Regions from separate parts of the Streptomyces sp. NBC_00286 genome, predicted to be linked through region 2. Evidence: riboswitches for the same ligand, from Rfam matches in the RefSeq annotation. Region 2 holds a riboswitch; the other holds the start of a gene.
What was found. Region 2 has a riboswitch for glycine ahead of gcvT (glycine cleavage system aminomethyltransferase GcvT). Riboswitches for the same ligand answer to the same signal wherever they lie in the genome.
Positions count from the first base shown of each region.

Region 1 (15,244 bases), 5.7 Mb from region 2:
CTCGTCCCGACCGAGCGGCTCGGCGACCGTGCGGGCGACGGCACCCAGCGGGACCGGCTGGCCGCGGCCTTCAACGACCTGGAGCCGGTGGCGGACGGCTCCACCGGCCTGTACGACACCACGCTCGCGGCGTACAAGGAGGCCATCGCCTCGTACGGCAACGGCAAGTTCAACGCGCTGGTGATCCTCACCGACGGGGTGAACGAGGACCCGGGCAGCGTCTCGCGCTCCGAGCTCATCGCCGAGCTCCAGAGGTTCACCGACCCGGAGCACCCTGTGCCGCTGATCGCGATCGCCGTGGGCCCGGACGCCGACAAGGACGAGGTCGACCAGATCGCGAAGGCGACGGGCGGTTCAGGCCACCAGGTCACCGACCCGTCCGAGATCCACTCGGTGATCCTCAAGGCCATCGTGCTGGCGGGCAGCCGGAGTTGACCGCCTCAGCGGGATCGCAGGCTTGGCAAGCGACTCCGCGGGCTCGCCAAGCCGGATCGCCAGCTCACCCCAGCGGGACCGCCGGCTCCGGCAGCCCCACCGGCCAGGTGTGCACCGGCTCACCGAGGTGCATCAGCTCGCAATAACGTTTCGTCATGGCGGCCAGCGCCGCCTCCCGGCTCATGCCGGTCTCCAGCGCCCGGTGGAACGTACTGGCCTGCCAGGACGCCCCGTTCACCCGGCGTCTGCATCTTTCCTCGATCACCCCGAGGCAGAGGTCCCGGTCGGCCGGCTCGACACCCCACGCGTCCAGGCCCGCCTCCGCGAGCGGCAGCAACTCGTCCAGCACCAGCTGCACCGCGGGCACCCGCGTCGTCCCGCCGTAACGGCCGCGCCGCGGCCACTGCAGGTGTGCGTCGATGCCGTACCGGCACGCGTGGTCGAAGTTGGCGGCGGCGGCCTCGAAGGGCAGCCGTGTCCACACGGGCCGGGCTTCCTCGGCGAGGGCGCGTATGAGCCCGTAGTAGAAGGCCGTGTTGGCGATGACGTCGGTGACGGTGGGACCGGCGGGCAGGACGCGATTCTCGACGCGCAGATGCGGGACGCCGTCGTCGATGCCGTACACCGGGCGGTTCCAGCGGTAGATGGTGCCGTTGTGCAGCACGAGTTCACCGAGCCGGGGTATGCCGCCGTCGTCCAGGACCTGCTGCGGATCCTCGTCGTCGCAGATCGGCAGCAGCGCCGGGAAGTAGCGCAGATTCTCCTCGAAGAGGTCGTACGCCGACGAGATCCACCGCTCCCCGAACCAGGTGCGCGGACGGACGCCCTGGGCCTGCAACTCGGGCGGACGGGTGTCGGTGGACTGCAGGAACAGCGGCGGCCGGGACTCGCGCCACAGCTCCCGGCCGAACAGGAACGGGGAGTTGGCGCCGACCGCGACCTGCACGGCGGCGATCGACTGCGCCGCGTTCCACACATCGGCGAAGCGGCCGGGCGTGACCTGGAGGTGCAACTGCACGGAGGTGCAGGCGGCTTCGGGGGCTATGGACGCGGACGTACAGCTGAGCCGCTCGACGCCGTCGATGTCGAGTGTGAAGTCCTCGCCGCGGGCGGCCACGATCTGATCGTTGAGCAGGGTGTAGCGGTCCACGTCGGAGAGATTCGCGGAGACCAGATCGTCGCGGGCCAGCGTGGGCAGAATGCCGATCATCACGACGCCCGCGTCGACCTCGTTCGCTTTGCGATGGGCATATGCGAGTGAGGTGCGCAACTCCTCCGCGAGGCGGTCGAATACCCGGCCTCCCAATCTATGTGGGGCAATGTTGACTTCCAGATTGAACATGGCGAGTTCTGTTTGGAAATCACGGCTGGCTATACGTTCAAGTACTTGAGCGTTCATCATGCGCGGCATACCGTCCGACCCCGCGAGATTGAGCTCGATCTCCAGGCCCATGAGGTTCTTCGGGCGGTCGAACCGCTCCTGAGCCAACAGCCGCTCGAGCCCCGTCAGGCACTGCCGGAGCTTGCCGCGGTAGCGCTGCCGATCGGACAGTCCGAACGACGCTGCCTCGACCTTCTCCCCCATCGAAGCGTCCCTCCTCGACTGGGCAGCCCGACGAACCGGCCGCTGAGGTGTCCCGGGTCACGGGGGATGATGCCCAGGCAATGCGATCGATAACGTCCTGGACAGGCCTGTCGGCCGCTACCCTGAACGCAGGATCTCCGGGCACATTCACGCGGCATGAGGCAGAACACGGTTTTCAGCCGGGCGATGACCTCTTCTTCGACGCGTTGCGTTCTCGTGAAAAACGCCGACGACATTTGGCCGACCGTTTCGGTGAGGTATCCCGAGGTCGTCGCCAGGCATCCATGGAGAATCGGGATGAAAGGCACTTATCGACGACCGAATTATGCCTGGCCCTTAATCTGCGCAACGGCTAGACGAAACACTGCCAGAACGTGCGTCGTATAAACTTCTCGAACGAGGCAGAGAGTCGGCGCTCGTGGTCGCCGGACCTGTCGTCACAGTGACGCCATTCACCTAGTGGTGAACCGCGCAGCGTCTGATGTGTGCGATCGCAAAGTGATAGCAGAACCTCGTTGCGAGCGTACGCGCCAGACGCCGCGCGACAGGCGCCGCGGTGATCCCACAGGCCGGGAACCCCCGCCCCTCTGCCCACGAGTGCTGACAGCGTCGTCCGCCCCCGTCCTCGCGCCATCTGTGCCTGTCGAATGAGAGGCGACCCACCATGCCGCTGCATGTCCCTCCGGCTCCCGCGCCCGCCGTACGTACCGTCCTCACGGCCCTCGGTTCCCCCACCGCTGTCCGCGAGGCACCCACACCGTCCCTGCGCAACGCCCAGGGTCCCGCGACAACCGACCTCCCACTGCCCGTCCACGTGCTCGACCGGATCACCCCGGCCGGCGCCTCGGCCACCCGTCTCGCCGGGTGGCGCTTCCTCATCCGCTCTGGCGGGTCCGCGGTGGCGGCCGCCGAGACCCGGCTGACCCCTGACGGCTGGGCCTTCTCCCACTTCTTCGAGGGTCCGTACGTCACGGCCACCGAGTACGCGCTGCGCCAGGCCGAGTCCATGACGCAGTCGCAGTCGTACCAGGCCCGCCTGCTCTCCGTACCCGAGCTCTATATGCTCACGCTCTGGCTGCACGGCGACTGCACCGCCGACGGCGCCGAAGGCCACCCCGCCGCCACCGATCTCCTGGTGCCCCTGGCGCCCGCGCCGCCCGGCATCGCCGCGCATCGCCCGCACCGCGTGGCCGAACTGCTGCCCGTCCTCACCAACCGGCTCACCCCCGCCGCCACTCCCCCGCTGCTCGGCTCACCCGCCTGAGCGCACCCGGCTTCCGTGCCCCGCGGCCACTCCGGTCGCGGGGCACACTGCTGCGCGCAGTGATGTACTGGCGACGCAGAGCAGACCCGGCCCATTCTGACTAGACCTATCCGACCATTGAGAACCACCCGAAAAGGCAGCCCAGTTCGAATGAACCATCCGCACGAGTGGAGCGTCCTCAACCTGTGAGGAGCGCTGACGCAAAATCCCTGCGGATTGACGCCCGTAGGGCAACACTGGGTTCCGTACCGACTGACAAACGGGGGGCGGCCATGAGCACCACATCGAGCCGCAGCACAGACAACAAGCCGATCACCGACCTCACACCACAGCGAAAGATCCCACCAATGTGCCAGCACCAGCCACCGTGTCCGACAGCCGACTCCGCCGACCGGGAAGCAGCGCTCCTCGTGGCGCACCACCCGGAACAGGGATGGAGCCTGCTGTGCAACGGCGTTCTCCTCTTCGAGGACACCGGTGAGCTCCTGCCGGACGGCCGGATCATCGCCCCGCACCGACCGCTGGCCGGCGCACAGGTGATGACCGCCGCCTGAGCCGCGCGGGCGCACCGCGGGCAACGCCAGGCACGCTGCTCAGCCCTATCGCTCAGAAAGCTCGGACAAGAGCTCAGACATACGAGGGGCCGGCCCGGGAGATCCCGGAACCGGCCCCGACGCGTGTCCGCACCCGATCACACGTCTAACTCGTCTGCTCGCCTACTCGTCGTAAGCGTCCAGCGGCGGGCAGGAGCAGACCAGGTTCCGGTCGCCGTACGCCTGGTCGATCCGCCGCACCGGCGGCCAGTACTTGTCCGCGGCCGACACCCCTGCCGGGAAGACGGCCTCCTCACGGCTGTACGCGTGCTCCCACGCACCGCCGAGCACGGCCGCCGTGTGCGGGGCGTTCCGCAGCGGGTTGTCGTCCGCCGGCCACTCCCCCGAGCCGACCCGCTCGATCTCCGCACGAATGGCGATCATCGCCTCGCAGAACCGGTCGAGTTCGGCCAGATCCTCGCTCTCGGTCGGCTCGATCATCAGCGTTCCCGCCACCGGGAACGACATGGTCGGCGCGTGGAACCCGTAGTCGATCAGTCGCTTGGCGATGTCGTCGACGCTCACACCGGTCGCGTTGGTCAGCGGCCGCAGATCGATGATGCACTCGTGCGCCACCAGCCCGCCGGGACCGGTGTAGAGCACGGGGTAGTGCGGTTCCAGCCGCTTCGCCACGTAGTTCGCGCTCAGCACGGCGACCTGCGTGGCCCGCTTGAGTCCCTCGCCGCCCATGAGGCGTACGTACGCCCAGGAGATCGGCAGGATCCCGGCCGAACCCCAGGGAGCCGCCGAGACCGGACCGACGCCCGTCTCCGGGCCCGCGGCGGGCTGCAGTGGGTGGTTCGGCAGATACGGCGCGAGATGCGCGCGTACACCGACCGGACCGACGCCCGGACCGCCACCGCCGTGCGGGATGCAGAACGTCTTGTGCAGGTTGAGGTGCGAGACATCACCGCCGAAACGGCCCGGCTTGGCGAGGCCCACCAGCGCGTTCAGGTTGGCGCCGTCCACGTACACCTGACCGCCCGCGTCGTGCACCTGCGCGCAGATGTCGGCGACGTGCTCCTCGAAGACGCCGTGCGTCGAGGGGTACGTGATCATCAGCACCGCCAGCTCGTCACGGTGCTGCTCGATCTTGGCGCGCAGGTCCTCGACGTCGATTTCGCCATCGTCGGCGGTGGCCACGACGACGACCTTCATGCCGGCCATGACGGCGCTCGCCGCGTTCGTGCCGTGCGCGGAGGACGGGATGAGGCAGACGGTGCGCTGCTCGTCGCCGTTCGCGCGGTGGTATCCGCGTACGGCGAGCAGGCCGGCCAGCTCGCCCTGCGAACCGGCGTTGGGCTGGAGCGACACCTTGTCGTATCCGGTGACCTCGGCGAGCTGCTCCTCCAGTTCACGGATGAGCGTGAGGTAGCCCTGCGCCTGCTCGGCGGGCGCGAAGGGGTGCAGCTGCCCGAACTCGGGCCAGGTGACCGGCTCCATCTCGGTGGTGCCGTTCAGCTTCATGGTGCAGGAGCCGAGCGGAATCATGCCGCGGTCGAGTGCGTAGTCACGGTCGGCGAGGCGCCGCAGATAGCGCAGCATCGCGGTCTCGGAGCGGTGCTGGTGGAACACCGGGTGCGTGAGGTAGTCGTCGGTGCGCAGCAGCGCGGCGGGCAGCGTGTCCGCGGCGGAGGCGTCCAGTGCCTCGATGTCGCCCTCGACGCCGAACGCGGTCCAGACGGCGCCCAGTTGGGTCCGCGTGGTGGTCTCGTCGCAGGCGATGGACAGCTGGTCGGCGTCGACGAGGCGCAGGTTGACCCCGCCCTCGCGCGCCGCCGCGACGATCTCGGCGGCCCTGCCCGGCACCCGGACGGTGAGCGTATCGAAGTACGCCTCGTGGACGACCTCGACTCCGCCCGCCTTCAGACCGGCGGCGAGGATCGTGGCGTACCGGTGGGTGCGCTGCGCGATCGACCTGAGGCCCTGGGGACCGTGGTAGACGGCGTACATCCCGGCCATCACGGCGAGCAGCACCTGAGCCGTGCAGATGTTGCTGGTCGCCTTCTGACGGCGGATGTGCTGCTCCCGCGTCTGCAGGGCCAGCCGATACGCGGTGTCGCCGTCCGCGTCCAGCGAGACACCGACGAGACGGCCCGGCAGGTTGCGGGCGAACTTCTCGCGCACCGCCATGTATCCGGCATGCGGTCCGCCGAAGCCCATCGGTACGCCGAAGCGCTGCGTCGTACCGACCGCGATGTCCGCGCCGAGCTCGCCCGGCGAGGTAAGCAGCGTCAACGCGAGCAGATCGGCGGCGACGGTCACGATCGCGCCCAGCTCGTGCGCCTGCTCGATGACGGGCTTGATGTCCCGTACGGCACCGGAGGCGCCCGGGTACTGGATGAGCGCGCCGGTCACACCGCGCTCGGCGACCTCGGCCGGAATGCCCTCGCTGAGATCCGCGACGACCACTTCGACGCCGATCGGCTCGGCGCGCGTCTCGATGACGGCGATGGTCTGCGGCAGCGCGTCGGCATCGACGAGGAAGACGCCGTTCTTGACCTTGCCCACGCGCCGTGACAGCGCCATGGCCTCGGCGGCGGCGGTGCCCTCGTCGAGCAGCGAGGCACCCGACGTCGGCAGGCCCGTGAGGTCGGACACCATGGTCTGGAAGTTCAGCAGCGCCTCAAGGCGGCCCTGCGAGATCTCCGGCTGGTACGGGGTGTACGCGGTGTACCAGGCCGGGTTCTCCATGACGTTGCGCAGGATCACCGGCGGCGGGAACGTGCCGTAGTAGCCGAGCCCGATCATCGAGTCGAGGACTTCGTTACGGTCCGCGAGGGAGCGCAGCTCGGCGAGGACCTCGGCCTCGGAACGCGCGGCCGGCAGCCCGAGCGCCTCGGCGTCCTTGATCACATCCGGCACCGCGGCGGCCGTCAGCTCCTCGAGCGAGCCGTACCCCACCTGCGCGAGCATCTTGGCCCGGGCCTCGGTGTCGGGCCCTATGTGGCGCTGCTCGAAGGGGATACCCCGTTCGAGCTCGGAAAGCGGAACGCGATGGGCGGTCATGTACGGAGGCCTCCTGGTCTGAAACGACCTTCGAGGGCACCACGGAGCGGGTGCCCGGACGGCCTCCCCCTCTGTCATCTCAACCTGAGAGCTTCACCGGCCCGCCGGCGTACGGCGTCCCGGCTTTCACCGTCGGTGAGAGCGGAAGCCGTCAAACACCCGCTCTGCTTTCCAGAGTGGCCTCGTCCGCGCGGTACGTGGGCCTGAGAGATTCCGGGGAGGATTTGCTCCTTCGGCGCCTCCGATGAAGCCTTGGAGGACTCTCCCGCACGGGGTCAGCGGCCGTTGACAGCGTACCAGCGGGCATCCCCCGAGTGGCCGCCCGCCGCAAAGTGCCCTTTCGTAGTGCGTATGGATGCGTACTCCTGACGGATGAGTTGCGACCAGCTGGAGGGCCCGTGCAGACCGACATCGATCCGCGCAACCTGATCGGCCGCAAGGCCTTCGACCGCGACGGCCACAAGATCGGCACCGTCGACGAGGTCTATCTCGACGACGCGACCGGTACGCCCGAGTGGGCGGCCATACGCACCGGCATGTTCGGCAGGGACGCCTTCGTGCCCCTGGAGCCCAGCGAACTGGTCGAGGGCGCCCTGCGGATTCCCTTCGACCGCGCCCTGATCAAGGACGCCCCCGACTTCGGCGTCGGCCGCCACCTCTCCCCCGAGCAGGAACTCCAGCTCTACCACCACTACGGCCTCGACGTGACGCCCCCGTCTCCCCCACCGGACCGCGACTTCGGCCACCTGGCAGGCTCGGACGAGTCCTGAAGCTCCGCCCCGCTGGAGGCCGGATGGCCGGTTCGAAGGCCGTGGGCTCAGTCCGCTGACGAGGCCTCCTTGGGTCTTCGTCGCACCAGCGGTAGCGGTTCCGCAGGCTCCAGCTCCGGATCATCGACCCGGAAGGTGCGTACGCGCCCGGGCTCGGAGTCGGGCGTCTCGAACCGCACCGTGACCCGCCCGATGCCACTGCCCTGCACCCACCCGTGCCCGAACTCCGCATGCCGTACGTCATGCCCCGCGGCCCACCGCCGCACGGCGGGCGCCTCCCGCTCCTCGGCCGATTCCTGCGTCTCGTCCTCCGCCGGATGCTCCGGCTCCCCCTCGTGTGCCCGTGCCTCCTCCTGTGCCTGAACCTGCGCGAAGAGATCCTCCTGCGTGTAATCGGCGAGCCCTGAGACCCCGACTCCCAGCAGCCGTACGCCTCCGGTGGTGTCCACGGACTCCAGCAACCGCGCGGCCGCCTCCCGCACCACCGAGGGGTCGTCCGTGGGCCCCCTCAGCGTCTCGGAACGGGTCAGCGTCGAGAAGTCGTACCGCCGCACCTTGAGCACGATGGTCCGCCCCGACAGATGCGCGCCGCGCAGCCGCCGCACACACCGGTCGGCGAGCCGCTGCACCTCCATCCGCACCCGCACCCGGTCATGGATGTCCACGTCGTACGTGTCCTCGACAGACACGGACTTGGTGTCCCGCTCGGCCACCACGGCCCGTTCGTCGTGCGCCAGCGCCATGGCGTACAGCGCGGTCCCGTGGGCCTTCCCGAGCAGCCGTACGACCTCGTCCTCACCCGCCTCGGCGATCTCCCCGACGGTCGTGATCCCGGCCCGCCGCAGATGGTCCCCGGTGGCCGGTCCCACCCCGGGCAGTATGCGCACCGACATGGGAGCGAGCAGTTCGCGCTCCGTCCCCGGCTCGATCACCACCAGACCGTCCGGCTTGGCCTGCTCGGAGGCGATCTTCGCCAGCATCTTGGACGCGGCGAGCCCCACCGACCCGGTCAGCCCGGTGACGGCCCGGATGTCCCCGCGCAGCTTCGCCCCCGCCAGCCGCGCCGAAGCCTCGTCCCAGGCCGCTCCCCCTGCCTCCAGATCGACGAACGCCTCGTCCAGACTCAGCGGCTCCACCAGCGGCGACAGCTCCCGCAGCAACCCCATCACCTGCTCACTGATCTCCCGGTAGAACCCGAAACGGGGCACCAGATACGCGGCGTTCGGCGCCAGCCGTCGCGCCTGCGCCATGGGCATCGCGGAATGGACTCCGAAGACCCGGGCCTCGTACGAGCAGGTCGCGACCACACCGCGCGGCCCGAGCCCACCCACGATGACCGCTTTCCCGCGCAGGCTCGGCTTGGCCGCCTGCTCCGCCGAGGCGAAGAAGGCATCCATGTCGAGATGCAGGATCGTGGGCGCGGTTCTCACATCTCCGATGCTGCCCTACGCCACTGACAATGGCCCCGTACGCAGGAGGCTTCGCCCTCGATGCGTAGACCCTGGGCACTCGATCTGAATGGCCGTCCTGACCGCTCGCTCAGACCGCGCGGTTCCGGCGCCTGGCCAGTTCGTCGGCGGGATGGTGCCCGACGAGCGTCTCGCCAGTGTCGACCCGCTCCCCATGCAGCTGCGAAAGCGCGCTCTCCACGTCCCGCCAGACCACCCCGACCGCGATCCCGAAGATGCCCTGCCCACCCTGGAGCAGCGCATGGACCTCGTCGGGCGAGGAGCACTCGTAGACCGTCGCCCCGTCGCTCATCAGCGTCATGCGCTCGAGGTCACGGAATCCGCGCTCCCGCAGGTGCTGGACGGCGGTACGGATGTTCTGCAGTGACACACCCGTGTCGAGAAAACGCTTGACGATCTTCAGGACGACGACGTCCCGGAAGCTGTACAGCCGCTGCGTCCCCGACCCGTAGGCGGGCCGCACACTCGGCTCGACGAGGCCCGTCCGGGCCCAGTAGTCCAGTTGCCGGTAGGTGATGCCCGCGGCGGCGCAGGCCGTGGGACCGCGGTAGCCGATCTCCTCGGAGGTCACCCCGCTATCGCCCGACACCGGTGCCGGCCGCTGCTGCGGAGCATGATCGGCCACGCCGCCCTGCTGGGGATACCCCCTGCCCGGGCCGAGCCGAGAGCTTGGGGGAGGGTACGGGCCGCTCTCCACCGGACTGCGTCCGGGGGCGCCCCCAGCCGTACCGTCGCCGCTGCTTCTCACGCCGACCTCCGTCCCCTTGACCTGCCTTCTCGACGGTAGGCAGTCACCGGGGGTGCGTCAACGACCACCGCACTCGGCACGCCGAGTGATAATCACCCTAAGAGTGGTTTCCCGTGCCTCACCGCGGGGAAAGGCTAGCCGAATGTTCTCGGCGCGACCGCCGCACGCCCTGTCGTCCGGCGGCCCCGGAGGGTCACGGGATACGCGGACCGAAGCCGGGGCCCAGGTGGTGCGGGCCGGGCCGGATCACTGGCTGTTGGTTCCGAAGTCCTCGGGCGAGATCTGGTCGAGGAACTCGCGGAACTTCTCCACCTCGTCCTCCTGCTCGTCCGGAATCGCGATCCCCGCGTCGTCCAGCACCCCGTCGCTGCCGTAGATCGGCGTTCCGGTGCGCAGCGCCAGCGCTATGGCGTCGGACGGCCGGGCGCTGACCTCGACCCCGCTGGCGAACACCAGCTCCGCGTAGAACACACCGTCCCGCAGGTCCGTGATGCGTACCTCGGTGAGCTCCTGGCCGACGGCCTCCAGCACGTCCTTGAACAGGTCGTGGGTCAGCGGTCGCGCGGGAGCCATGCCCTGCTGTGCGAAGGCGATCGCCGTCGCCTCCCCCGGCCCGATCCAGATGGGGAGGTAACGGTCGCCTCCCACTTCACGCAGGAGCACGATCGGTTGGTTGGAGGGCATTTCGACCCGGACACCTACGACGTCGAGCTCGTTCACACAGCAACCCTAGGCCGTGCTCGGCATCTTTGGGTAGTCGAGCACGGAACGGGCGGCCGATCCGGCCTCGGCACAGGCCTCGGTTCAAGGCAGCCGTACGCCGAGCGCGGACTGCACCAGCGCTGCGTGCAGCTTCACCGCGAGTCCCGCCAGCTCCTTGGTGCGTGCCTCCGCGTGTGCCCTGGTCTGCGGATTGCGGTGCAGACGCAGAGGGGCGACGACCTGGTCGACGAGTCCGGCCTCACGGTCGGCGGCGGCCTTCACGGCGCGCAGATGCCGCGGCTCGATCCCGAAGCGCCCAAGTTCCACGACAAGGCCGGCCACGGTCACCGCCTCGGCGTCGTAACCGCCGTCCGGCAGCGGCGTGATGAGGCCGTACGACTCCCACTCGTCGAGCTCCTCCTCACCGATCTCGGCGGCGGCCAACAGCTCGGCCCGCCCAATCCGCGCCGCAGTCGGCCCCTCCGACTCGTCGTCGTCGGCAGGCTCGCCGTCACGCTGCCGCCCCAGGGACGGCAGCTGCACTGCCTCACCGCGCTCCATGGCGTCCAGATGCTCGCGGATCACCTTCAGGGGCAGATAGTGGTCCCGCTGCATCCTCAGTACGTGGCCCAGGCGCTCGACGTCTTCCGGGCCGAACTTCCGGTACCCCGACGGGGTCCGCTGCGGCTCGATGAGCCCTTCCGACTCCAGAAAGCGGATCTTGGAGATGGTGACTTCGGGGAACTCCTCGCGCAGCACGTTCAGCACCGCGCCGATACTCATAAGCCCACAGGCGGCGGCGCCGTTCCCGGCACCGCCGCTCGGTGTTCGAAGCATGGCCCTTCCCTGGGGTCCCCCGGACGGATTCTGGGGGAGGGTCAGATTCCTCGCTGGCTCGCGTAGAAGACCAGCCGGTACTTGCCGATCTGCACCTCGTCGCCGTTCGACAGCGAGACGGAGTCGATCCGCTCCCGGTTGACATACGTGCCGTTCAGGCTGCCGACGTCCGCCACGGTGAAGGTGCCGTCCGGCTGCCGACGGAACTCCACATGGCGACGCGACACGGTCACGTCGTCCAGGAAGATGTCGCTCTGCGGGTGCCGGCCCGCCGTGGTCAGGTCGCTGTCCAGCAGGAAGCGGCTGCCCGAGTTGGGGCCACGGCGCACCACCAGGAGCGCCGAGCCCAGCGGCAGCGCGTCCACGGCCGCCTGCGCCTCGGGAGAGAGCATCGGCATCTGTGTCTGGCCGGTGGCCTCGGCGTCATAGGATTCGATGCCCGAGATGGAGATCGTCGAGGTGGTCTCCGACGGGCGCTCGGCTGCCGCTCCGGCCCGCAGGGGCGCGCCGCAGTTGGAGCAGAACCGGCTGTTCTCCGCGTTGCGATTCCCGCACCTCGTGCACACCAGCGCCGACATGGACGGATCCTCCTGCCGCGGCTGTCCTGCCTGGGCATTGGACGCGTACGGATCGGGGGAGAACCCTCCACCCGCACTTGAGGTTGACGGTTCCCCGAAACCTATGCGGCCGGACTGGGCAGGGTCAACAGACGGCGCGCCCTGACCACCGGGAATGTCACCACCCTGGCCACCGAGCTGATCTCGGAACAGCGGGCGGTCTCCCTGCCCTTCGGCATCTTCATGGCGCGATGCGCGATGCCGGGCAGTAGCACTGTCGCTGCCCTCTTTCGCGCTCTTGCCAAACCACTTCGCAAACAACTTCACGGGCGATTCCCCTTGACCGAAACAGACCCGCCCGTGGGGCAGGACGAACCCTGATTACACACACCGGTCGAGCCGGACATCTTCACAACGTCGGCATCCACCAGACAGTTTCCACCACGCACCACCCATTCGGTGCGTCGACCCCCCGCAGCGTCATGCCCTCGACGAGCGGCCCGCATGCGCCCCCGCCTCACTGGGAGGACGACCGAGCGTAGTCAGGCTGCTTCGCCGGTCGCAAGGCATCAACGATGATCTTGTCGGAGCGTTCCACCGTGACAGTGGCCTGCTCCTTCTCCAGAGTCTGCACCACTCCGCCGGGGATGTTGAGTGCCGGTTCGAGGTCCTGTGGCTTGCCGATGACCTTGAAACGATAGGGCGCGCTGATCTTGTTCCCGTCGACGCTCACTCCGCCTCCGCTCGCGTCCGTCAAGTAGGTGCTGGCGACGACCCGTACGCCGTTGACCTGGATCGCCTCCGATCCGGCCGCCCGCAGTTCCTGGATCGCGTCGAGCAGCATGTCGGCCTCGACCGCCCCCTTCGTGTCGTCGATGGTCAGCGTGATGCCAGGCCCCTGTGCCGCCACGGTGCCCGCGAGTATGCCGAGTTGCTTCTCCTTCTCGACCGTCTGCTTGCGGGCCTCCTCGGCCTGGTCCGAGCTGTTCTCCAGCTCGGTGCGCTGATCTTCGAGACCCTGCTTCTCCTCTTCCAGACGCTGAGTTCGGTCATCCAGTTCATCGAGGATGCGTACGAGATCTTCCTGACGCGCGCCGCGCAGCGCGCCGCCGCCGTCGCTGTTGGACGCCACCTGAACGGCCAGGCCGAAGCCAAGACCGAACAGCAGGAGGGCGACGATGAACTGCGCACGCGAGAGACGTGGCGGCCACAGACCGTTCACCAGCCGCTGACGACCGGACAGTGGGGGCTCGGGCTGCTCCGGCTCGGCCTCCGGTGACTCGGAGGCTTCGCTTTCCGGCTCCTGACTCGACGTCTGAGGTGCCTCGCCGTTCGGCGTCTCCCGGGCCTCAGCCTGCACCTCTTCGGGCAGCTTCTTGCGCAGCGGGTTCTCGGGGGTCGCCTTGGGGGCCTTCTCGGTGGTCTTGTCGGTCTCGTCCTGGTTGCTCATCTGCCTCACGCCCGGAATACGTGCCGACGGATCGCCGCGGCGTTGGAGAAGATGCGGATGCCGAGGACGACCACGACGCCCGTGGACAGCTGAGCGCCGACGCCGAGCTTGTCGCCCAGGAAGACGATCAGCGCGGCCACCACGACGTTGGAGAGGAAGGACACCACGAAGACCTTGTCGTCGAAGATGCCGTCGAGCATCGCGCGCAGCCCGCCGAACACGGCGTCGAGCGCCGCGACCACGGCGATCGGGAGGTACGGCTCGACCACCGCCGGAACTTCGGGACGGACCAGCAATCCAGCCACGACTCCCACGACGAGGCCCAGTACGGCGATCACGATGTGCCCTTCTCTGTGCTCGGTTCTGCTGTTCGTACGATCACGCTCGGCGCGGCGGGCAGCCGGACGTCGTCCTCTACGGAAAGGGCGGTCCGGATCCCGTAGTTCTCGTGCAGCGCCTCCAGATACAGCCCGTCGGCACTGCTCTCGAATGCGCTGCTCAGCCCCTTGCCGTCGCCCACCGCAAGCACCGTGTACGGCGGCACCAGCGGCTTGTTGTCGACGAGTATCGCGTCGCCCGCCGCCCTGATCGCGGACAGCGCCGTCAGCCGCTGCCCGTTGATCGAGACGGCTTCGGCGCCCGATGCCCACAGCCCGTTGACGACCTGCTGCAGATCGCGATCCTTTACGCGCCCTGTGTCGGAGAAGCCCGATGTCTCACGCGCGTCTCCGTCACCGCTCTGATCGGCCGCCTGCGCGTCGTCCACGACCAGCTTGACGCCGGGACCGTGCACTTCGACCGCTCCCGACAGGATGCCGACCAGCTCGCCCCGTTCACCGCCGTGTTTCTTCAGCGCCTCACGCTGCCGAGCGCTCACGTCGTCACGCAATTCGTCGACATCGTCCTCGAGCTTGTCGGCCACCGCGTTCTCATCGTCGATGCGGTCGATGAGTTCCTCGCGCTCCTTCGCGACGACCGGAGCCTCGATCCGCGCCTGTGCTGCCCCCACGGTGACCACCAGGGCCGCCAATACCAGTCCGACCGCGAGCCCGACCTTGGCTCGCAGGGTCTTCGGCATGCCGCCGGCGTTCTCGGCCTTCTTGCGGGCTGCCGCCTCCGCATACCCCTCGTCCAGGCTGTGGTCCATGACGTTGGTGAGGAGCGACATGGAGGCGTCCGGCCGCGGAGGGCGCGTGGGGGTGCTCCGAACGGGGGTGTGCTGCGGCATGCCGCACATCGTCGCACGTCGCGACCGCCACCTCCGAATGACCCCGTCGACGTGCCGAACGGGCCCCGTTGGGGGCGCCGTTCGGCACGCGCGCGTGCTCAGCGCCCGGCGCTGTCCACCACGGATGACCACTCGTCGAGCAAGGCCTGGGCGGACGCGTCGTCGGGTCCCTCGGCCCACAGATGCGTGGCTGCTTCCGCGGGGTCGGGCAGCACCATCACCCAACGCCCGTCGGTCTCCACGACCCGTACGCCGTCAGTTGTGTCGACAAAGCGATCCCCGGCGGCCTCCACGACCCGGCGCATCACCAGGCCCTTGACGGCCCAGGGAGTCGCCAGATCGCGCTTGAGTACATGCGCCCGCGGAATCCGCGCGTCGATCTGGCTCAGGGTGAGCTGCGTGCGCGCCACCAGACCGATGAGCCGTACGAAGGCCGCCGTACCGTCGAAGACGCTGCTGAACTCCGGAACGATGAACCCGCCGCGCCCATCACCCCCGAAGATCGTCGAGTCGTCGCGTCCGACCCGTGTCAGATCGTCCGGCGACGTGGTCGTCCAGTCGACCTGCGTTCCGTGGTACGCGGCCACCTGCTCGGCA
Region 1 covers NZ_CP108054.1:8,692,700-8,707,943, reverse strand. The annotation lists gene OHT21_RS39330 (substrate-binding and VWA domain-containing protein) at 1-435, shown strand, start outside; gene OHT21_RS39325 (glutamate--cysteine ligase) at 500-2,020, opposite strand; gene OHT21_RS39320 (hypothetical protein) at 2,685-3,284, shown strand; gene OHT21_RS39315 (DUF5999 family protein) at 3,632-3,838, shown strand; gene gcvP (aminomethyl-transferring glycine dehydrogenase) at 4,001-6,886, opposite strand; glycine riboswitch at 7,068-7,164, opposite strand; gene OHT21_RS39305 (PRC-barrel domain-containing protein) at 7,285-7,656, shown strand; gene OHT21_RS39300 (DNA polymerase IV) at 7,704-9,086, opposite strand; gene OHT21_RS39295 (MerR family transcriptional regulator) at 9,196-9,873, opposite strand; gene OHT21_RS39290 (bifunctional nuclease family protein) at 10,120-10,593, opposite strand; gene ftsR (transcriptional regulator FtsR) at 10,678-11,412, opposite strand; gene OHT21_RS39280 (FHA domain-containing protein) at 11,454-12,338, opposite strand; gene OHT21_RS39275 (DUF881 domain-containing protein) at 12,487-13,419, opposite strand; gene OHT21_RS39270 (small basic family protein) at 13,425-13,757, opposite strand; gene OHT21_RS39265 (DUF881 domain-containing protein) at 13,754-14,647, opposite strand; gene OHT21_RS39260 (mannose-1-phosphate guanyltransferase) at 14,746-15,244, opposite strand, start outside.
Region 1: linked by a shared signal. The riboswitch ahead of gcvP (aminomethyl-transferring glycine dehydrogenase) and the one ahead of gcvT (glycine cleavage system aminomethyltransferase GcvT) in region 2 are both predicted to bind glycine.

Region 2 (15,244 bases):
TACGTCGGGACGTCGGGACGTCGGGACGTCGGGACGTCGGGACGCGGCACCAACTCTGAACCCTGTCGCATGAGTAGGCGGGTCAGCCGCCCTGAGCCCACTCCTTCAGCGCGGCCTTGCTGCTGAAGTCGGCCACGTTCTTGTCCAGCGGGTTGTCGGTGTACTGGTGGAAGCGCCACTTGGCCTGGATGCGGGGTTTGCCGGCGGTCACGTAGTCGGCGATCCACAGGCCGTCGCCCGCGTACGAGGTGCTGTCGTGGTTCAGCCAAAAGTTCCGGTTGCAATACAGGATGGTGCGGTGATTGGGCCGCAGTTCCTTCACCTTCCGGATGAACCGGTCCTTTTCCGAGTTGCTCGCACGCGTGCCCTCACTCGTCGTTTCCCAGTCCACCGCGAGGATGTCGCCCGCTTTTTCCGGGGCCTTGCTGACGAAGTACTCGGCTTGGGTCGTGAGGTTGCCCGGCCAGAGGAAGTGGTAGAAGCCGACCACACAGCCGGCGTCGCGGGCTCTCTTCGTCTGGGCGGCCAGCTTGGGGTTGGTGTACGTACGGCCCTCCGTCGCCTTGACGAAGACGAAGGACAGGCCATCGGTGTCGTACGAGGACGACTGGTGGGAACTGACATCGATGCCGCGCAGCATGGGGGGATCCTCCGTGCGGTGGGGGAGAGGGGCGAGGGGGCGAGGGAAATAGCAACTACCTTGCGTTTTCCCTTACTTCAGATGCCTCACCCTCGTATGGATGTTCTGCCGAACGCAGGCGCAAAGCCTAAACTGCCCATCCACCGGCCGACGAAGGGACGTAACCGTGGCTCAGCGGTCAACCGAGGACGAGCCCATTGCCCTCAAGCCCGCCCTCGAATCGATGACCCGGCTCGTCGCCGCCGTCATCGTCCACGACAAGGCCACCAACCGCGTCGTCCTCCTCCAGCGCGGCCAGAACGCCAAATTCGGCCAGGGCATGTGGGATCTCCCCGTCGGCAAGAGCGAACCCGGCGAACCCATCACCGAAACCGCCGTACGCGAGCTCTACGAGGAGACCGGCCTCACCGTGAAGCCGGAGTCGCTGAAGGTCGCCCACATCATCCACTGCGCCTGGGGCGTCGAAGCCCCCAACGGCTTCCTCACCGTGGTCTTCACCGCCCACGAATGGACCGGCGAACCCGAGAACCGAGAACCGCGCAAGCACGCCCAGGTTCGCTGGGTTGACGTCGAGGCCATCCCCGACGAGTTCGTGAGATCCACCGCAAGTGCCCTCCACAACTACCTCAAGGGTGGCCCTCAGGTGTTCCTGGACGGCTGGACGGCAGGGAAGGGGGCGAGCACCCTCAGCACTCGATGATGTTCACCGCGAGTCCGCCCCGGGCGGTCTCCTTGTACTTCACGCTCATGTCGGCGCCGGTGTCCTTCATGGTCTTGATGACCTTGTCGAGGGAGACCTTGTGGGAGCCGTCGCCGCGCATCGCCATCTTCGCGGCGGTGACGGCCTTGACGGCGGCCATGCCGTTGCGTTCGATGCAGGGGATCTGGACCAGGCCGCCGACCGGGTCGCAGGTCAGGCCGAGGTTGTGTTCCATGCCGATCTCGGCGGCGTTCTCCACCTGTTCCGGCGAGCCGCCCAGGACTTCGGCCAGCGCGCCGGCGGCCATGGAGCAGGCGGAGCCGACCTCGCCCTGGCAGCCGACCTCGGCGCCGGAGATGGAGGCGTTCTCCTTGAAGAGCATGCCGATGGCGCCGGCGGCGAGCAGGAAGCGGACGACTCCGTCTTCGTCGGCGCCGGGGACGAAGTTGAGGTAGTAGTGCAGGACGGCCGGGATGATGCCCGCCGCGCCGTTCGTGGGGGCGGTGACCACGCGGCCGCCCGCCGCGTTCTCCTCGTTCACGGCCATCGCGTACAGCGTGATCCACTCCATGGCGTGGGCCAACGGGTCGCCCTCCGCGCGGAGTTGGCGGGCTGAGACGGCGGCGCGGCGGCGGACCTTCAGGCCGCCGGGCAGGATGCCTTCGCGCGACATGCCGCGGGCCACGCATGCCTGCATCACCCGCCAGATCTCCAACAGCCCGGCCCGGATCTCGTCCTCGGTGCGCCAGGCCCGCTCGTTCTCCAGCATCAGTGCGGAGATCGACAGGCCGGTCTCCCGGGCCAGGCGCAGGAGTTCGTCGCCGGTACGGAAGCGGTACTTGAGGACCGTGTCGTCGAGCTTGATGCGGTCGGCCCCCACCGCCTCCTCGTCGACGACGAAGCCGCCGCCCACCGAGTAGTACGTCCTCGTCAGGAGTTCGGCGCCGGCAGCGTCGTACGCCCAGAGGGTCATGCCGTTCGCGTGGTACGGCAGCGTCTTGCGGCGGTGCAGGATCAGGTCGTCGTCGAAGGAGAAGGGGATCTCACGCTCGCCGAGCAGGTTCAGGAGCTTCTCGGAGCGGATCGCGTCCACGTGCTCGTCCGCCGTCTCGACGTCCACGGTTCCCGGGGAGGCGCCCTCCAAGCCGAGCAGTACGGCCTTCGGGGTGCCGTGGCCGTGCCCGGTCGCGCCCAGGGAGCCGTACAACTCGGCGCGTATCGAGGCGGTCGGGGCCAGCAGGCCCTCGTTCTTCAGGCGGTGGGCGAACATGCGTGCCGCGCGCATCGGGCCGACCGTGTGGGAGCTGGACGGGCCGATGCCGATCGAGAAGAGGTCGAAGACGGAGATGGCCACGGTGACTCCTCAACTACAAGGTGGTGCATGGGGTGGGGCACCGCGCACGTACGTCTCAGTGTGCGCGGTGCCCCGAAGAAAGCGCCCGAAGATAGCGCCCCAACTAGTCGTACGGAACGTACGGACCTACTTCAGGCCCGCGTACAGCGGGTGCTTGTCGGCCAGCGCCGACACCCGTGCCTTCAGCGACTCGGCGTCGGCCTCCCCGAAGGGAGAAGCCGCCTTCAGCGCCTCGGCGATGATGTCCGCGACCTCGGCGAAGTCCTCGGCCGTGAAGCCGCGGGTGGCGAGGGCCGGCGTACCGATCCTGAGGCCGGACGTCACCATCGGCGGGCGCGGGTCGTTCGGGACGGCGTTGCGGTTGACGGTGATGCCGACCTCGTGGAGACGGTCCTCGGCCTGCTGGCCGTCGAGCTCGGAGTGGCGCAGGTCGACCAGGACGAGGTGTACGTCCGTGCCGCCGGACAGCACCGAGACGCCGGCCGAGGTGACGTCGTCCCGCATCAGGCGCTCGGCGAGGATCCGCGCGCCCTCCAGCGTGCGCCGCTGGCGCTCCTTGAACTCCTCCGAGGCCGCGACCTTGAAGGAGACGGCCTTCGCGGCGATCACATGCTCCAGGGGACCGCCCTGCTGACCGGGGAAGACAGCCGAGTTGATCTTCTTCGCGAGTTCCGCCGTGGACAGGATCACGCCACCGCGCGGACCGCCCAGCGTCTTGTGCGTGGTGGTCGTGACGACATGCGCGTGCGGGACGGGGTTCGGGTGCAGACCCGCCGCGACCAGGCCCGCGAAGTGCGCCATGTCGACCATCAGGTACGCGCCGACCTCGTCCGCGATGCGGCGGAAGGCGGCGAAGTCGAGCTGGCGCGGATACGCCGACCAGCCGGCCACGATCAGCTTCGGCTGGGACTCCTTGGCCAGCTTCTCGACCTGGGCCATGTCGACCTGGCCGGTCGCGTCGTCCACGTGGTACGCGACGACGTTGTACAGCTTGCCGGAGAAGTTGATCTTCATGCCGTGGGTCAGGTGCCCGCCGTGCGCGAGGTTCAGGCCCATGATCGTGTCGCCGGGCTTGAGCAGGGCGAACATCGCGGCGGCGTTGGCCTGGGCGCCCGAGTGCGGCTGGACGTTGGCGTGTTCGGCGCCGAAGAGCTCCTTGATCCGCTCGATGGCGATCCGCTCGACGACGTCGACGTGCTCACAGCCGCCGTAGTAGCGGCGACCCGGGTAGCCCTCGGCGTACTTGTTGGTGAGGACCGAGCCCTGGGCCTCCATGACCGCGACCGGAGCGAAGTTCTCCGAGGCGATCATCTCCAGGGTGGACTGCTGACGGTTCAGCTCGGCGTCGACGGCGGCGGCGACGTCCGGGTCGAGTTCGTGCAGGGGCTGGTTCAGAAGCGACATCAGTCAGGAGTCCTTCAGGAGGCGGAGTCGGAGCCGGAGAATTCGGTGTACTCGGCCGCGGAGAGCAGGTCCTTCGGCTCCTCGGCGATACGCACCTTGAACAGCCAACCGCCCTCGAACGGGGCCGTGTTCACCAGCGCCGGGTCGTCCACGACGTCCTGGTTGATCTCGGTGACCTCACCGGTGACGGGCGAGTACAGATCGCTGACCGACTTCGTCGACTCCAGCTCACCGCAGGTCTCGCCCGCGGTCACCGTGTCGCCGACCTCGGGGAGCTGGACGTACACGACGTCGCCGAGCGCGTTCGCCGCGTACTCGGTGATGCCGACCGTCGAGACGCCGTCCTCGGCGACCGACAGCCACTCGTGCTCCTTGCTGTAGCGCAGCTGCTGGGGAATGCTCATGGCCTGAATTCTCCTGTACGCGGGGGAAGGGTGATGAACGGGTTGTCGTGCGTGACGAGACCGCGGATACGACACGACACACGACACGCGGATACGAGACGGCACACGGGAACGTACGCCACGTCGCCGCGCCGCCGAACCGCCGGCGGGACTACTTCTGACGCTTGTAGAACGGCAACGCCACGACCTCGTACGGCTCGTGACTGCCCCGGATGTCCACGCCGACACCCGGCGTGCCGGGCGCGGAGTGCGCGGCGTCGACGTACGCCATCGCGATCGGCTTGCCGAGGGTCGGCGACGGCGCGCCGGAGGTGACCTCGCCGACGACCTTGCCGTCGGCGACGACCGCGTACCCGGCGCGCGGGACACGGCGGCCCTCGGCGACCAGGCCGACCAGGACGCGCGGCGGGTTCTCCTGAGCGCGCTCGGCGGCCTCGGCGAGCGCCTCGCGCCCCACGAAGTCGCCCTCCTTCTCGAACTTCACGACCCGCCCGAGCCCCGCGTCGAAGGGGGTGAGCGAGGTCGACAGCTCATGCCCGTACAGCGGCATGCCCGCCTCCAGACGCAGCGTGTCCCGACAGGACAGGCCGCAGGGGATGAGGCCCGCCGAGGAACCCGCCTCGGTCAGCGCCTGCCACAGCTTCTCCGCGTCGGCCGGGGCGACGAACAACTCGAAGCCGTCCTCACCGGTGTAGCCGGTCCGCGCGATCAGCGCCGGGACACCGGCGACCGTGCCGGGCAGACCCGCGTAGTACTTCAGGCCGTCCAGGTCGGCGTCGGTGAGCGACTTGAGGATGCCGGGGGACTCGGGGCCCTGGATCGCGAGCAGGGCATACGCGTCACGGTCGTCGCGTACGACGGCGTCGAAACCCCCACGAGCGGCGGCGCGCTCGGCCAGGGCGTCAAGGACCACCTCGGAGTTGGAGGCGTTCGCCACCACCATGTACTCGGTCTCCCCGAGCCGGTACACGATCAGGTCGTCGAGGATGCCGCCGTCCTCACGGCAGATCATGGTGTAGCGGGCGCGGCCGACCTTGACGCTCCCGAGGTTCCCGACCAGCGCGTAGTCGAGCAGCGCGGCGGCCTCCGGTCCGGTGACGGTGATCTCGCCCATGTGGGAGAGGTCGAAGAGACCCGCTTTCGTACGGACGGCCAGGTGCTCGTCGCGCTCGGAGCCGTACCGCAGCGGCATGTCCCAGCCGGCGAAGTCGGTCATCGTGGCGCCGAGCGAGCGATGCAGGGCTTGAATTGGGCTGTGGCGCGAAGCGCCTTCCGATAGGGCGGTGGTGGGTGACGGGTGGGCTGTGTGGCGTGGAGTGGTGCTGCTCATCGGACGGGCTCCCAAGGCATGACGGCGAGGTCGTTCCTCCCCATCTGTCATCGGAACCTGAGAGGTTCGCCATGACCTGTACGGTCAGTGGCTTGCACCGTGGGTGGAGCCGCCGCCCTGACTACCAGGAGACGACCCGCTTTTCAGATGTGCCTCGCCCGCGCGGTAACGGGGCCTGAGAGATTCAAGGGAGGGACTTGCTCCTTCGGCGCCCGGACACCCGTACACCTTCGTGTACACGTACCCGGAACTCTCCCGCGCGGATTCAAACGGCCGGTATGCAGTTGGCGCGCACATCATCGCACGCATCGGTGCGGCACGGCAGGGGGGTCATTCACAGCGGGCCCACAGGCGTTCACAGTGATCTGTGACGGGGCTGTGGCAGGGCAAGAACGAAAACGGAAGGCTGCGCGCATTACCTTCTCTTTACACTCGACGGGGATGGGTCTCCCGACCCGATGGGGAGGACGAACAGCGTGAACAGGACCACTGCGTACGCGACCGGTGCCGCCGTCGCACTGCCCAAGCAGCCCGCTGTCCCGGCTGCCCCGGCCAGGGAGGCGTGCGGCCCGTTCCCGGCGCCCGTCGTCCGTGATCTACGGGAGCGTGCGGGACACAGTCCGCACGGCCTGCGCTTCGGCGCGGCTGATCTCGTCGTCGTCACGGGCCTGCCGGGCAGCGGCAAGTCGACTCTGATGCGCCGCGCCGTGACGGGCGTGCGCATCGACTCGCAGGACACCCGCGACCGCTGGGACCACCGCCTGTCCCGCTTTCTGCCGTACGCGGTCTACCGCCCCCTCGTACGGGCCGCGCACTACGCGGGCCTGCGCCGTGCCCTGCGCTCCGGCGAGGGCGTCGTCGTGCACGACTGCGGCACCCAGGCCTGGGTACGCAACTGGATTGCCCGCGAGGCCCGCCGCCGCGGCGGCACGCTGCATCTGCTGCTGCTCGACGTCCCGCCGGACACGGCCCTCGACGGCCAGCGCGAGCGGGGCCGCGGCGTCTCCCGGTACGCCTTCGCCCGGCACCGGGCCGCGGTCGCCCGACTGCTGCGCTCCGTGGAGAAGGGCGACCTGCCGGAGGGCTGCGGCTCGGCGGTCCTCATCGACCGGTCGGCGGCGGATGTGCTGCGGCGGATCGACTTCGGTGACGGGCGCTCCGCTGGGTGAGGCGGGTCCAGGCTGCGGGTGCGTTGTGGCTGATCGCTCCCCCACTCTCGGCTTCGCTCGAGCGGGGGGACCCCCATCGCGGCGGAGCCGCAAATGTCACAGCCCCGCGCCCCTCAAGGAGGGACTGCGGCCTCCTTGAGGGGCGCGGGGCCGCACCAGAAGGGGCGCGGGGCCGCACCGGACGTCGGCAAGTCCGCGTAGGCGGGCGCTAGGGTTTTCCGGCGCAGCGGTTGCTGTGCAGCAGTGGTTTTCGAGCAGGTGGTAGAGGCAGATGGACTTCCCGGCACAGGCGCACCCTCATCCCCATGTCGGTTGGCCCGGCAACGAGTTGGAGGAGGTGCTCGCCGCGTCCCTGGGCGCCCCGGCGGGGCCGTCGGCCGGGGCCCGGATCGTGGAGGTCCTCGGCCGGAGCTTCCTCTGGGTGCCACTGCCGAACGGCGGGGGCCCGCACAGCGGTCCGCTGGACCTGCCCGCGATGGAGCTCGACGGACAGGCGTACGTCCCGGTCTTCAGCTCGGAGCAGCAGTTCCGGCAGATCGCCGGCGACTACATGCCATACACGATCGCGCCCGCAGTCGAGTTCGCGCGCGGCCTGCCACCGCAGGTGGGCATCGCCGTGAACCCGGAGGGCACGGTCGGCGTCCCGCTCCCTCCGCCCGCCGTAGCCGAACTGTGCCGAGCCGGCCGCACCGAACTGGACGGTCTCTCAGGCGGCGGCCGAGTCCGCCTGTACGAGCCCGACTGGCAGCACGACCCGGTGGACTTCCTCAACGCCGCAGCGACCGAGTTCGAAGCCACCGGCACCGTAAGAACGGCCCGCCGCTGCCTGGCAGCCATCGAAACAGCGGACCCGGTCCTGTTCATAGGCGTAGAACTGACCTCCTGGGACCCGGAAGCCCGAGCCCGCCCCCTGGACGCCTTGGACAGAGCCCTAAGCCGGGCCCCATCGCCCTGGCCAGTAAACCTGGTCTTCCTGGAAGCAGCAGTAGACCCAGTAACCACCTGGCTACGAGAAAGGGTCCGCCCCTTCTACACAGCCCCGCTGTAGGGGCCCCCGTAGGGGCGCGGGGAACTGCGCGACAAGCCACAACGGACCCGCAGCCCGCAATCAACAAGGAGCCCCGAGCTCAAATCGGCCCGTACAGCGGAGGCCAGCTCACAACGGTTCAGCCAGCGCAGCGCATAAGCTGGTTTCATATCCGAGTCAACTTCTCGAAGGGGCGGTACAGGTGAGCGCCAGCGGCATCGCGGCCGGGCAGGTCGAGCACATGCTGCGCCAGGTGACGCCCGGGCGTTACGACGCCTACGAGGCGCTCCTGCGGGCGCTCGCGACCCCCGGCGGTGGCCAGATCTGGATGCTGCTCTGGCACGGCCAGGCCGGCTCACCGGACGCCCAGTACGGGAACATGGAGGTGGAGGGCTTCAGCTACGCGCCCTGCGTCACCTCCGCCCAGGAGCTCTCGGCCAGCGGCTGGAACCGTTCGTACGAAGTCGTCGACGGCCTCGATGTGGCCCGCACCCTCTACCCCGACCACTACGGCCTGTGGCTGAATCCGCACGCTCCCGGCGGAGGCGTCGGCGTCCCCTGGCTCGACCTGCGCCGTCTCGCCACCGGCCTGGAGCGGCAGCCTGCGGGCCCGCTCCGGATGGCCGAGCCGAGCATCGAACTCCCGCAGTTCTACGCCCTCCTCGCGCAGAACGCGCATCGCACCGCCGCCGTCCGCTCGCTGCGCCGCGCCTGGGTGCAGCCCGCGCTCGGGGCGCCGTATCTGGCCATCGGCCTCGACGTGTACGACACGAGCCCGCCCGCCGTGGACTCGGTGCGGGCGATGATGCAGCAGTCGATCAGCGCCGTACCGGAGGGGCTGCCGGTGTCGACCGTCGCGATGTCCGACGAGTACGACCCGGTGGCCATGTGGATGCGGGCCATGACGCGCCCGTTCTACGACCGCGAGGCCCACGCGGCCCCCGCGCAGGCACCGGTGGCGGGCGGCTACGGCTACCCGGATTCTTACTGACCTGGCAGGGTCCGGCTCGCACCGGCGGAACCGTGGGTGCATGCAGAGCAGCCGGTCCAGTCTTCGGACTGGACCGGCTGCTCAGTCGCCGTGAGTTCGGGTGCGTGCACACCGTCCCGGTGGGCGTATCAACCGCGGCAATACTTCGCCCGGGCCTTGGCCGCGAGGGAGTTCACGCTGACCCGGTCCGTGCAGTTCACCGCCCCCTTCGCAAGACTGGTCCAGCTGACGGCCTTCCCGGTCATGGGTGAGCCGTAGCCCGTGCCCTGCGCGTTGCAGGTCTTCGGGGTGTACGAGCCTGAGGCCTTCGTGGTTCCCGCGAAGAACACGGTGGGACCGGCCTTGACGCGAGCAGTGACGGTAGCCGAGGCCGGCGTGACCTTGCCGGCAGCGACCAGATTGAGGCGCGTCTTCGCCTTGAGGCTCGCGAGTGCCTTGGCAGGCTTGACTGATCCGCTGACGGAAGCCTTGACCGTGGCGATGCGGGCCGACTTGACCGTCACCGTGGCGGTCTCCCCGTGCGCCGGCGTACCGAACCATGTTTCAGCACAAGTGCCTTGGTCGCGTCGCGCCAGGTGATCGAGGTCTTGCCCGGAGTGCACACCTTCACTGCTTCGGTGCTGCTGTGGCCGAGGTGGCTCCAACGACAGGAAGCGCCAGGGCGCCCGCCAGCAGGATTGCTCTCACTGTTCGCTCCCGCATCGTTCCCCGTTATCATTCTGTTTTTGATTTCCCGGGTCCCGATTGGGTGACAGAGATTTTTCCGTCACCCAATCGAAATTCCTCGGTTCTTATGTTTTCTGGAGCTCAGATCGCCATCAGGGCTTGGGTGTGCAGCCGTTCGTGCTCCTGGTCTGACATTCTGCCCAGTGCATCGAGGAAGTGATGGCGGTCAGCTTGCCCATGGTCCCGACGAAATACTGCTTGCAGTCGCCACCCTCTCGCCACTTTTCGATGTTGAACCTGCGGTACTCGACCATGGGGCGCGTGTATCCGCGCTTCTTGGAGTCGACGACCATCTTGTTGGTCACGGTGACGCCCTTGGTGACGCTCTTCGTCACATCGTAGGAGGTCTTGGCCTCGACCTGGCCGATGCCCCAGTTCACGCTGCCGCCGGCCTCGGCCCCCCAGGTCGACGAGCGAGTGGTGCTCCTCGTTACCGAAATCGACAGAGTGGACTTGGAGGAGCTGCTGTTGTACTTGCTGTTCGTCGGGCCCGTGGCCTTGTACGTGGGCGAGCCGAACCTCTCCACCTTGTAATAGGTGGAGGGCTGGCAGGCCGCCGCGGCGGGCGTTGCGGTTGCCGGAATGATGGCGAAGCTGCCGACAACGAGAGCGGCGCTAGTTCCCACTGAGTAGAGCGCACGCTTCATGGCCGTATTCATTTGATCCCCGTTTCCACTGATTGGCGCTTCCGGTCAATTGGTTGCGCTGACGAAGAAGAAATTAATCACTCCCTGCGGACCCAGCAAGCGTATTGCTTGGAAAGCTTGTTGCCATCCTCAAGGGATCCTCAAATTTGCATGAGTGAAATCTGGTCGGTTTTCTAGTAAATCTTTCGATTTGTTCGTTCTGCGGCGTGGGGTGAAAGGTGGATGTGGGGGTGATTCGGACGCGTACAGGGGCCTATGTGATGTCAGTCACATGGTGTTGCGTACTGGGGTCCGGGGGAGGGAGACGTGCCTGTGCCTTTCGGTGAGCGAAGCGGAGGAGGGGCGGGCGGCTCGTGTATTCGGCTTGCTGGTTGCCGTCTTCGGGCGCATATTCGCCGTGGGATCCGAGGTCCCGAAGGATGCGCTGCGGGGGCGAGAATGGCGTAGCAGGCCAGGTGCGCGGGCGGTTCGGTGACGGGATGGTGACGTCCAGGGTTCCCAAGGGAGCGGCGGCCTGCTCGTCGATCGCGTCGACTCGCTGTTGCGTGGCTGTCTATCGGGGGACCTTCTCGCTGCCCTGGGCGAGTCCGCGCTGTGACAGGGACTCTTGCCCATTGCCCGGCCGGGGAGTGCTGACGGCGTTGGGGCTGTGCAACCTGTCTCTCTGGTCCTGGCACAGGCCCCGGCGGGCGGTACGGCTACCCTCCGGCACGCGGCGGTTACCGAGCCACAGGGCCGCGCACTGGAGGGCCGGCCGGATTCTGATTGCCTTTGCCGGCAGCTCACTTGGAACGCCTGGCTCCGGAACCGGCGGTGGGTGCCAGGCTCTGTATGTCAGGGCATGGCCACCGGACCTTGGTCGGGGCGGGAGGTCGTGATCGGTTACACCGCGAGAGGGGGTGCCATCACAACCAGCGCCACTGCCCGCACAACCGCACGGGTAGGAAATGGCAGTCGTCTGCGCACTGGTCGCTCGTGGCGTCGTCTGGTGTCGATGCCGCTCCGGCAGGATCGGTGCGCTTCCGGATCCCGCCACCATGCGACTCGGCACGGGCAAGCCGCTCAGTCCTGACCAAATTCGGCGGGCACCCTGCAGTGCACCTGCTCCCCGATGGCGACTTCTGTACGTGCCCTCCCGGTGCGAGGAGGTCGCTCAGACCGAGTCCGCTTCCGGTCTCTGCCTCCGAGCTGTCGAACGGCGTCGTTCGGCGCCTGGGGGGGGGCGCCCGGGTCCGGGTCGTGGACGTTCACAGCGACGCCGTACAACGTCACGTAGACCTCCACCACAAGCGATACGTAATCGCCGTAGGCGCGCACCGAGTTGCCGACGCGTTCGGAGAGGGCGAGTTGCGCGGAGTCGACAGCGTCGGCCTCGATGCCCTGCGCCGGCAGTCCTGCTCGGGTCAATTGCCGTACGGCGCACAGGTTCTGCGCGGAGGCAGGGACGTGTGCAGCAAAGCCGTGGGGCCGCAGACAAGGGTAGAAGCCGAGGGAGGCTGGTGTGGGAGGCGAGGTGAGGTGGGTGAGGGGTCGGATGGAACGCGCAACGGTGGCCTCCTTGGCGTCGGTTGGAATGGCACCGGTGGAATGGCACCGGCCGTCGCGCCTGCGTGATCGTCCGGACCGTCTGGCGCCACACTTGCCGAGCCTGCTGCGGCTGTTGAAAGTGTGACGGGCGGTCGACGTCCCGCTGTGGTCTCCGCGTAACGTCCATACTTCTTCGCGCGTAGATGGCGGCGGATGGTAGAGAAATTCAATGATTTAGTAACTATGTCTTAACTGTCCCACGTTCGGGGGGCGTTACCCGGTGTTCGGATAACGGAATCTCCAGTACTGCATCACGGTTGTGCATACTTTCTTCGCCAGGCCTGGCGAGTGATCGCGACGACGTTGAAGACTCCCCAGTCAGGCATGGGATCGATCGATCCCATGATCGAGCACATGTCGACAAAGCCGTAATCCACGGCAGTTGTAGGCCGGTCACCACCGGCGAGAGGGGTCGGGCCACTGTGACCGCACCGATCGAGACCACCGGCGCGCAGGCCGAGGCGCGGCCGGAGGCTGTACTCGTCGGCGCCGAGAAGGGGCAGATCGAGGGTCGTTCCCTGGGACAGATCGCCTGGTCCCGTTTCAAGAAGGACAAGGTGGCCGTCGCTGGCGGGATCATCGTGATCCTGCTGATTCTTCTCGCGATCCTCTCCCGTCCCATCCAGGCCCTGTTCGGTCTGGACCCCAACGCCCTCAACCAGGACCTGATCGACCCCAACACCTCGCTGCCCGAAGGTGACTTCGGCGGCATGAGCTGGGATCACCCGCTCGGTGTGGAGCCGAAGTTCGGCCGGGACATCGCCACCCGCATCCTTGAGGGTTCCTGGGTCTCGCTGGTCGTCGCCTTCGGCGCCACGATCCTGTCGAACGTGATCGGCGCGGTCCTCGGGGTGGTGGCCGGCTACTACGGCGGCCGGGTCGACACGATCATCAGCCGGCTGATGGACACCTTCCTGGCGTTCCCTCTCCTCCTGTTCGCCATCGCCATCTCGGCCACCCTGCAGGGCGGTGCCTTCGGGCTGGAAGGCCTGCCGCTGCACATCAGCGTGCTGGTCTTCGTCATCGGCTTCTTCAACTGGCCCTACCTGGGCCGTATCGTGCGGGGCCAGACGCTGGCCCTGCGTGAGCGGGAGTTCGTCGACGCCTCGCGGGGAATGGGGGCCAAGGGGCCCTATATCCTCTTCCGGGAGCTGCTGCCGAACCTCGTCGGCCCGATCATCGTCTACTCGACGCTGCTCATCCCGACCAACATCCTCTTCGAGGCGTCCCTGAGCTTCCTCGGCGTCGGCATCCAGCCCCCGCAGGCATCCTGGGGCGGCATGATCAACCAGGCGGTCGACTACTACCAGGTCGACCCCCAGTTCATGATCGTGCCTGGTCTGGCCATCTTCGTGACCGTCCTGGCGTTCAACCTGCTCGGCGACGGTCTCCGTGACGCTCTCGACCCGCGCAGCCGCTGACCCGCGGCTGCGGTGCGAGTCCAACAGGTTTTCCAACAATGGAGGGGAAGCGGACCATCATGCGAAGGTCAACGCTGGCCGCGGTCGCGGCAATCGGCAGTGCGAGCCTGCTGCTCTCGGCATGCAGCAAGGCCGATGACGGCAATGAGAACGGAAAAAAGTCGGCTGGGGCCAACGCAGCGACCAAGGGCGTCGTCAACGCCTCCACCCAGAAAGGGGGCACGGTCACGTACGAGTACTCGGACGTGCCGGACTCCTTCGACCCCGGCAACACGTACTACGCGTACATGTACAACCTCAGCCGGCTCTACGCCCGCCCGCTGATGACCTTCAAGCCCGGGGCGGGCGAGGCGGGCAACGAGCTCGTCCCGGACCTCGCCGAGAGCGCGGGTGTGCCCGGCGACGGCGGCAAGACCTGGACGTACAAGCTGCGTGCGGGCCTGAAGTACGAGGACGGCACGCCGATCACCTCGAAGGACGTCAAGTACGCCGTCGAGCGCTCCAACTTCGCGCGTGACGTGCTCTCCCTCGGCCCGAACTACTTCCAGCAGTTCCTCGACGGCGGCGACAAGTACAAGGGCCCCTACAAGGACAAGAGCGACGAGGGCCTGAAGTCCATCGAGACGCCCAACGACACCACGATCGTCTTCAAGCTCAACCGCGCCTTCCAGGAGTTCGACTACCTGGTCGCGACACCGCAGACGGCTCCGGTGCCCAAGGCCAAGGACAAGGGCATCGACTACGTCAAGAGCATCGTGTCCTCGGGCTCGTACAAGTTCGAGAGCTACGACGAGGGCAAGCAGGCCGTCCTCGTCCGCAACGAGAACTGGGACCCGAAGACGGACCCGCTGCGCAAGCAGTACCCGGACAAGATCGTCGTCAAGCTCAAGGTCAACGCCGAGACGGTCGACCAGGACGTCCAGTCCGGTGACGCGATCGACCTCGGTGGTACCGGTGTCCAGGCCGCGACGCAGGCCAAGGTCGTCAACAACGCGGACCTGAAGGCGAACACCGACAACACCTACGGTGGCCGTCTCGTCTACATGGCGATCAACAACCAGGTCGCGCCGTTCGACAAGCTCGAGTGCCGCAAGGCCGTCCAGTACGCCATCGACAAGGTCTCCGTGCAGACCGCCGAGGGCGGCCCGATCCGCGGTGACATCGCCACCACCGTCCTTCCGCCGGACATCCCGGGCTACCAGAAGTCGGACGTCTACGCCACGGACGGCAAGAAGGGCGACGTCGCCAAGGCCAAGGAGCAGCTGAAGGCCTGCGGCAAGTCGACCATCAGCACCAACATCTCGGCGCGCAGCGACCGTCCGCAGGAGATCGACGCGGCCACCGCGATCATCGCCTCGCTGAAGAAGGCCGGCATCAACGCCTCCCTCAAGCAGTACCCGTCGGGCAAGTACTTCACCGACTATGCGGGTGTGCCGAGCTTCGACAAGAAGCAGAACATCGGTCTGCACATGATGCAGTGGGGTGCTGACTGGCCGTCCGGCTACGGCTTCCTCCAGCAGATCCTGCACGGTGACGCGATCGGTGCGTCAGGCAACACCAACCTCTCCTACATCAACGACAAGCAGATCAACGAGATGCTGGAGAAGGCCATCGCGACGGAGAGCGACACCGAGCGCAACAGCCTGTACGCCCAGATCGACAAGCGTGCGATGGACCAGGCCGCCCTCGTGCCGCTGACCTACTTCAAGGTCCTGCTCTACCGCCCCGCCAACTTCACCAACCTGGTGTCCTCGGCGGCCTTCAGCGGTCAGTACGACTACCTCAACATCGGCACGACCAAGAAGTAGCCCCGGAAGGCAGGTGAAGGCATTGGTGCCCGCGGG
Region 2 covers NZ_CP108054.1:2,981,697-2,996,940, reverse strand. The annotation lists gene OHT21_RS13395 (glycoside hydrolase family 25 protein) at 83-640, opposite strand; gene OHT21_RS13390 (NUDIX domain-containing protein) at 807-1,340, shown strand; gene OHT21_RS13385 (L-serine ammonia-lyase) at 1,327-2,694, opposite strand; gene glyA (serine hydroxymethyltransferase) at 2,821-4,098, opposite strand; gene gcvH (glycine cleavage system protein GcvH) at 4,113-4,502, opposite strand; gene gcvT (glycine cleavage system aminomethyltransferase GcvT) at 4,654-5,832, opposite strand; glycine riboswitch at 5,867-5,985, opposite strand; glycine riboswitch at 5,986-6,100, opposite strand; gene OHT21_RS13365 (AAA family ATPase) at 6,309-7,001, shown strand; gene OHT21_RS13360 (enhanced serine sensitivity protein SseB) at 7,273-8,049, shown strand; gene OHT21_RS13355 (enhanced serine sensitivity protein SseB C-terminal domain-containing protein) at 8,231-9,019, shown strand; gene OHT21_RS13350 (hypothetical protein) at 9,148-9,522, opposite strand; gene OHT21_RS13345 (hypothetical protein) at 9,838-10,392, opposite strand; gene OHT21_RS13340 (ABC transporter permease) at 12,402-13,400, shown strand; gene OHT21_RS13335 (ABC transporter substrate-binding protein) at 13,460-15,208, shown strand.